Regions from separate parts of the Pseudomonas sp. GW822-FHT01E03 genome, predicted to be linked through region 1. Evidence: predicted binding sites of a transcription regulator. Region 1 holds the regulator's gene; each other region holds the start of a gene.
What was found. The regulator FliA, encoded in region 1, starts transcription of late flagellar genes. The targets are predictions, from matches to a motif close to CTAAAGTTTNNNNNNNNNNNGCCGNTAA.
Positions count from the first base shown of each region.

Region 2: a site for FliA is predicted at 1,209-1,236, ahead of AC1RP7_RS10815 (methyl-accepting chemotaxis protein). Genes of this name have one in related genera too.
Region 3: a site for FliA is predicted at 987-1,014, ahead of flgM (flagellar biosynthesis anti-sigma factor FlgM). Genes of this name have one in related genera too.

Region 1 is NZ_JBXAOQ010000009.1:189,177-191,442, reverse strand. Features, by position in the region: gene AC1RP7_RS19340 (chemotaxis response regulator CheY) at 1-207, opposite strand, end outside; gene fliA (RNA polymerase sigma factor FliA) at 376-1,116, opposite strand; gene fleN (flagellar synthesis regulator FleN) at 1,113-1,943, opposite strand; gene flhF (flagellar biosynthesis GTPase FlhF) at 2,060-2,266, opposite strand, start outside.
Region 2 is NZ_JBXAOQ010000004.1:434,610-436,875, reverse strand. Features, by position in the region: gene AC1RP7_RS10815 (methyl-accepting chemotaxis protein) at 1-1,096, opposite strand, end outside; gene AC1RP7_RS10810 (transporter) at 1,368-2,266, shown strand, end outside.
Region 3 is NZ_JBXAOQ010000004.1:496,980-499,245, reverse strand. Features, by position in the region: gene AC1RP7_RS11105 (chemotaxis protein CheV) at 1-42, opposite strand, end outside; gene flgA (flagellar basal body P-ring formation chaperone FlgA) at 125-883, shown strand; gene flgM (flagellar biosynthesis anti-sigma factor FlgM) at 1,051-1,377, shown strand; gene AC1RP7_RS11090 (flagella synthesis protein FlgN) at 1,426-1,893, shown strand; gene AC1RP7_RS11085 (flagellar brake protein) at 1,986-2,266, shown strand, end outside.

The sequences.
Region 1 (2,266 bases):
GGCACGCACGTGGCGCAGCAGATCGATACCGGTCATGCCAGGCATGTTCCAGTCCGTTACCAGAAAGTCGATGCTTCCGCTGTTGAGCACCGGGATGGCGGTAGTGCCATCGTCGGCCTCGACGGTGTTGGTGAACCCAAGGTCACGCAGCAGGTTCTTGATGATCCGCCGCATCGTTGAGAAGTCATCAACGATGAGGATTTTCATGTTCTTGTCCAATTCGACCTCCAAGCAGTCTTAAACGCGCCCAGCACCTGGACACGCCATTTCAATCAATCCGGCAAAGCACTCAATGACTGTCTGGAGCACAACAGATCGCGACCGGCGCAGTTCAACACCACACCAGCCTCGTTCGCAGTGTCCCCCACACTGCCTTCAGCGCGCTCGCCACTCCCCCAAACGCCCCCGCAAACGGGCCGCGCACTGGCTGTGTAACTGGCTGACCCGCGATTCGCTGACCCCCAGGACCTCACCGATTTCCTTGAGATTCAACTCTTCGTCGTAGTACAGCGCCAACACCAGTCGCTCACGCTCCGGCAAATTGGCAATCGCATCCGCCAGCGCAGCCTGGAAGCGCTCATCCTCCAGGTCGCGCGACGGCTCGACATGAGCACTCGCGCCATCCTCGTGCAGCCCTTCGTGTTCGCCGTCCTGCAACAGGTCGTCGAAACTGAACAGCCGGCTGCCCAGGGTGTCGTTCAAAATCCCGTAGTAATCGTCGAGACTCAATTGGAGTTCGGCCGCAACTTCGTGATCTTTAGCGTCACGGCCGGTTTTAGCTTCAATCGAGCGAATGGCATCGCTGACCATGCGCGTATTGCGGTGGACCGAACGTGGCGCCCAGTCCCCCTTGCGCACTTCATCGAGCATGGCGCCGCGGATTCGTATGCCCGCGTACGTCTCGAAACTGGCGCCTTTGCCGGCGTCATATTTGGTCGACACTTCAAGCAGGCCAATCATCCCGGCCTGGATCAGGTCTTCGACCTGGACACTGGCCGGTAAACGCGCCAGCAAGTGGTAGGCAATGCGTTTAACCAGCGGCGCGTAACGCTCGATCAGCTCGTACTGCGCATCACGTGCCGACTTCTTGTAGAGGTTGTAGCCGCTGGCTGTCATAGAACAGGTCCTGCTGTCTGCTGCACGAGGCGCTCGACGAAAAACTCCAGGTGCCCGCGCGGGTTGGCAGGCAGCGGCCAGGTATCAACCTTCTGCGCGATGGCCTTGAACGCCAGCGAGCACTTGGAACGCGGGAAGGCCTCGTAGACGGCGCGCTGCTTCTGCACGGCCTTGCGCACGCTTTCGTCGTAAGGCACCGCACCGACGTATTGCAGGGCGACGTCGAGGAAGCGATCCGTGACCTTGGTCAACTTGGCGAACAGGTTGCGTCCTTCCTGCGGGCTCTGGGCCATGTTGGCCAGGACGCGGAAGCGGTTCATGCCGTAGTCGCGATTGAGCAACTTGATCAAGGCGTAGGCATCGGTGATCGAGGTCGGCTCGTCGCACACCACCAGCAGCACTTCCTGGGCTGCGCGGACGAAACTGACTACCGAGTCACCAATGCCCGCAGCGGTGTCGATCACCAGTACGTCGAGGTTATCGCCGATATCACTGAAGGCCTGGATCAGGCCGGCGTGTTGCGCGGGGCTCAGATGCACCATGCTCTGAGTGCCGGATGCGGCCGGAACGATACGGATGCCGCCTGGTCCCTGCAGCAATACATCGCGCAGTTCGCAGCGGCCCTCGATCACGTCGGCCAGGGTACGTTTGGGTGTCAGGCCCAGCAGAACGTCGACGTTCGCCAGTCCCAGGTCGGCGTCCAACAGCATGACGCGCCGGCCAAGTTCGGCCAAAGCCAGGGACAAGTTCACTGACACATTAGTTTTCCCGACGCCACCTTTGCCGCCGGTCACCGCGATCACCTGTACGGGATGCATGCTGCCCATGTTATTTCTTTACCTTGTCTTGCATAGACGGAGGCCACATTACTGGCTGCGCGTTCACAAACGGAACAATGCATGGCAGACCATCGATGTAGGTACAAAAACTGTTCATTATTACCTCAGCCAACCTGCTTGGTCGGGCTGTGGTAGATGTCAGCGAACATGTCAGCCATGGCTTCTTCGCTGGGTTCTTCCTGCATTTGCACGCTCACGGCGCGGCTGACCAATTGATGACGGCGCGGCAGATGCAAATCATCCGGGATCCGCGGGCCATCGGTCAGGTAAGCCACCGGCAGTTCATGGCTGATGGCAAGGCTCAACACCTC
Region 2 (2,266 bases), on a different contig from region 1:
TTTCCAGTTGGCGGATGACCGTGGCGGTGTTGGCGATTTCGCCGCGCATCTGGGTGATGGTGTGGATGGTGCCCTGCATGACTTTTTCACCCTGTTGGGCGGACTGGTCGGCATCGTCGGCGGCCCGCGCCGCTTCGGCGGCGTGCCGGGCCACTTCCTGTGCGGTGGCGGACATTTCGTTCATCGCCGTGGCCACCTGATCGGTGCGGTTGAACTGCTCGTTGGTGCCGCCGGCCATCACGGTGGCGATCGAGTTCAACTCACCGCTGGCGCTGTCCAGGTCCGACGCGCTGCGCTGCAAACGGCTGAAGGTTTCGGCGAGGAAATCGCGCAGGGTGTTGGCGGCCATCGCCAGTTTGCCCAACTCGTCCTGACGGGTGCTGGCCACGCGCTCGGCAATACGCCCCTGGCTGAGTTGCGCCACGTATTCGATCAGTTTGCGGATCGGCTCGACCAGGTTGCGGTTGACCAGCCACAAGCTCAGCAGGCCGATCAGTACCCCCGAAACCAGCATCACGACCAGCCCCAGCAACACCGTGCGCTCGGCACTGGCGCTGATCAGTGTCGATTGCTCGGCGCCCTGCTTGCGCAACTCGCTGACCAGTTCACTCATCTGATCGCTGGTTGCGCGGTCCACACCCTTGACCGCCACGTCGCCCGCCGTCGGGTCACCACCGGCGGCCACGAACGCGTCCCGGCCCTTCTGATAGGCCGCGCCCAACTGGCGATGTTCGTCACGCAAGCGCTCGATGCGGCTCTTGAGTTGCGGCTCGATGCCCTTCTGCGCGGCCAGTTCGCCAAGGATGTTTTGCACATCGCGCTGACGCTCCTCGAATTGCCCCCAGTACTTGCTCAGGTCCGCCGGTTGCTTGCCGCGCAGCAGGACGTTTTTCCATTCCTGCACCTGCACCTTGAATTGCAGGTTGGCTTCATCGATCAATTGCGAGGTGTGCAGCGGGCCTTCGATCAGATTGGCGTAGTTCTGCACGCCGCTGGACAGGAAGTGAAAGCACGCCAGGGCGATCAACAGCATCGCCAGCAGGCTGCCGCTCAGCAGGGCGAGAATTTGTGCTCTCAGGGACTTTTGCAAAAGCATCGCAGGGTACTCATGACAGGAATGGGGCACGCCCGTTAAGGCGTGAAAAGTGTCCGGACATCCCTGTCTGCGGTCCCGGCCGAGGCCTGCGGCGCGCAACTTAACCCAAGCGTGATCGGCTAGCCAGAGCGGTTCTTGAGAAAATCCCGACCACCGGCAGAACAATTTTTTGCGTTGTTTTCCTGTCACAAAAACGTCATTCCCGCTTGCGATGATGCCGCTCAAGTGAACCTGTAAAACACGTGACAGGCGCCTCCCCTTGCGAGTCCTCATGAACCACAGCATCGATCAAAGCCATCGCGACACGGATCTGTTCGGCCTGCTTTACGGTTTCAGTTTTCGCCCCGGTGAGGCCGGTCGGGAAATCAATTCCGCCGAGGCCTTGCAGTACCTGCAACAGCCGCAAAGCGATGAGCAATTTCTCTGGCTGCACCTGAACCTCGCCCACGCCGCGTGCGAGCGCTGGATGAAAAGCCATTTGGAGTTGCCCGAGGAATTTTTCGAAGCGCTGCACGAAGGCTCGCGTTCGACGCGCATCGAGCATGTCGACTCCGCACTACTGGCAGTGGTCAACGATGTGGTGTTCAACCTCAGCAACATGGTCTCGTCGGATGTCTCGACCCTGTGGGTGTGCGCCCGCAGTCAATTGATCATCAGCGCCCGCCTGCAACCGCTGCACTCGGTGGACAAATTGCGCTCGTCGGTGAAAGCCCGGGAATGCTTTCGCTCCCCGCTGGAGCTGCTGGTGCATTTGCTGCGCGACCAGGGTGAGGTGTTGACCCAGATCGTGCGCAAGACCAGTCAGAGCGTGGACCAGATCGAAGACCAATTGCTGTCCTCGCGCCTGTCGACCAACCGCGCGGAACTGGGCGCCAATCGCCGGGTGCTGGTGCGATTGCAACGGCTGCTGGCGCTGGAGCCAGGCTCATTGCTGCGCCTGCTCAACCGGCCACCGCAATGGCTGCAAAAGGAAGACGTGAAGGAGCTGCGCAAATCCACCGAGGAGTTCGCGCTGATCATCAACGACCTCACGGCGCTGAGTGAGCGGATCAAGCTGTTGCAGGAAGAGATCGCCGCCAACATCAACGAACAGACCAACCGCACGCTGTTCACCCTGACGGTAGTGACGGTGCTGGCGCTACCGATCAACATCATCGCCGGTTTCTTCGG
Region 3 (2,266 bases), on a different contig from region 1:
CAGTTGCGTGCGCTGGTTTACCGAATCCATTACACCAGCCATGCCAGACTCCTACGCCAACGCCAAGTGTTGTTGCGACGCGCCTTCATCACTAAACGGCACGGCGCTTGCTTTTTTAATCGTTATGAACACAAAACCGACATTTTTTCGACGCCTGACCACACCGTACCGCAAATTGCTCGGCGTGCTGGCGGCTGTTTGCCTGTTCAACGCTGGCAGCCCTGCCCTTGCTGACGCGGTTACCTTGCCTGACATGCTTATCGGCGTCACTCAGGGCTTTCTTGAATTCACCGTAGAAGACTATCTGGCGACCAGTCAAACGGAGGGTCGCTACGAGATCCAGGTCAACCAGCTCGATCCGCGCATGCACATGCCCATGTGCGACAGGGAATTGACAGCAACACTCGAGAGTCCCAAGCCGCTGGGACGGGTTACGGTCAAGGTTCACTGCGAGGGCGCTTCCCCCTGGACGGTGTTCGTACCCGCTCAAGTCCGCCTGTTTCGCGATGTCGTGACCAGCGCCCGGCCACTGCGCCGTGCCGCCATTGTCGAGCCTGGGGATGTGGTCCTGCGCGAGCGCGATATCAGCCTCATCGGCCAGGGCTACCTGACCGCCCTCGATCAGGCGATCGGGCAGCGACTGACCCGACCAATGGTCGCCGACCAGGTGATTACCCTGGTGCATATCGAACAGGCCGAAGTCATCCGCAAGGGTGATCAGGTGGTGATAACCGCCCGCAGCGGTACCCTCAGCGTGCGCATGCCGGGCGAAGCCCTGTCAAACGGCAGTCTGAGCGAGCAGATCCGGGTGAAAAACCTCAACTCCCAACGAGTCATCAAGGCGCAGGTCATGGCGCCGGGGCAGGTGGAAGTGTCCATGTAATTCGCTCTGTTCATCAGAATGTGGCGCTTGCCGCGGCTGTTCCCTAGACTGTGCTCCATGCAGGGCATGCGCTGACGCGCGCAAGGTTCATTGATAAATGAGCCTAAAGTTTTCCAGGGAATGGCCGAAACCATGGCAAGCGTCCAAATTCCCAGAGGTTTTTTATCATGGTCATCGATTTCAGCCGTTTGAACAGCTCCTCGTCACTGACGGGCAGTACACGTACCAGCGCCAGCAAGGAAAGTGCCGAGGCCGGCAAATCCGCGCCGCTGGAATCCGCGGCCGAACAGGCCGGTACCGTCAAAAGCGGGGAATCGGTACATCTCAGCGATGAGGCTCAACAGTTGCAGAAGGTCACTGAACAGCTGCGCGATCAGCCTGCCGTCGACAAAGCCCGCGTGGCCGAATTGAAAGCAGCGATTGCCGATGGCAGCTATAAAGTCGACAGCAACCGTGTAGCCAGCAAACTGCTCAACTTCGAAGCCCAGCGCTAGGCCACCGCCGGCGCCAGGCTTTTGGACGCTTAAAACCCAAGGCCAGCCATGCACGACACTCATTTACTGCAACTGATCACCGACGACTTTGCCCCAGCGCAACACCTGCTGGAGTTACTGCAGACCGAATCCCTCGCATTGCATGGCCGCGACATGCCATTGCTCGAGAACATCCTGGCGCAGAAACAGGCATTGGTCGTTTTGCTCGAACAGCATGGCCGCAAGCGCAGTGAAATCCTTGCCAATCTCAACCTGCCGACCAACCGTGGCGGTCTGGAGCAATTGGCCAGCCAGTCGAGCATTGGCGAGCAGTTGCTGGCGCAAAGTGACGTGCTGACCGATCTCCTGGCCCAGTGCCAGGCCATCAACGCCAACAACGGCCAGTCGATCCTCACTCAACAGGCCGCTACAGCCACCCAGCTGAAAATCCTCAACGGCGGTGAAACCCCGGCGCTTTACGATGCCAGCGGAACATTCTCCAAGCTTGCCAAGCCGCGCCCGCTCAGTCAGGCATGAGCCGGTCAATGCCCCTGCTCTATCAAGACGCGCAACATACTGGCAAACTGATAGCCAGTCGTAGTCAAATTTTGTCTGGAGATTGATTAAACGTGTCCAATGCCTTATCCGTGGATGATGCTCCGCAGCCACCCAAGGTGCTCTCCACGCCCTTGGAAATCTCCAGCAACCTGCGCCAGTTGCTCGAAAGCCATGACCCGCTGATCATCACGTTCCACGAGCGCAGCCAGCGCTTCCAGAGCTACCTGGTGGACCTGGACCGTGACAGCAACATGATTGCCCTGGACGAAATGATTCCCCGTGACGGCGAGCGCTACCTGCTGGCGGGCGAGTCGTTCAGGGTCGAAGGCTTCCACGAAGGCGTACGCATTGC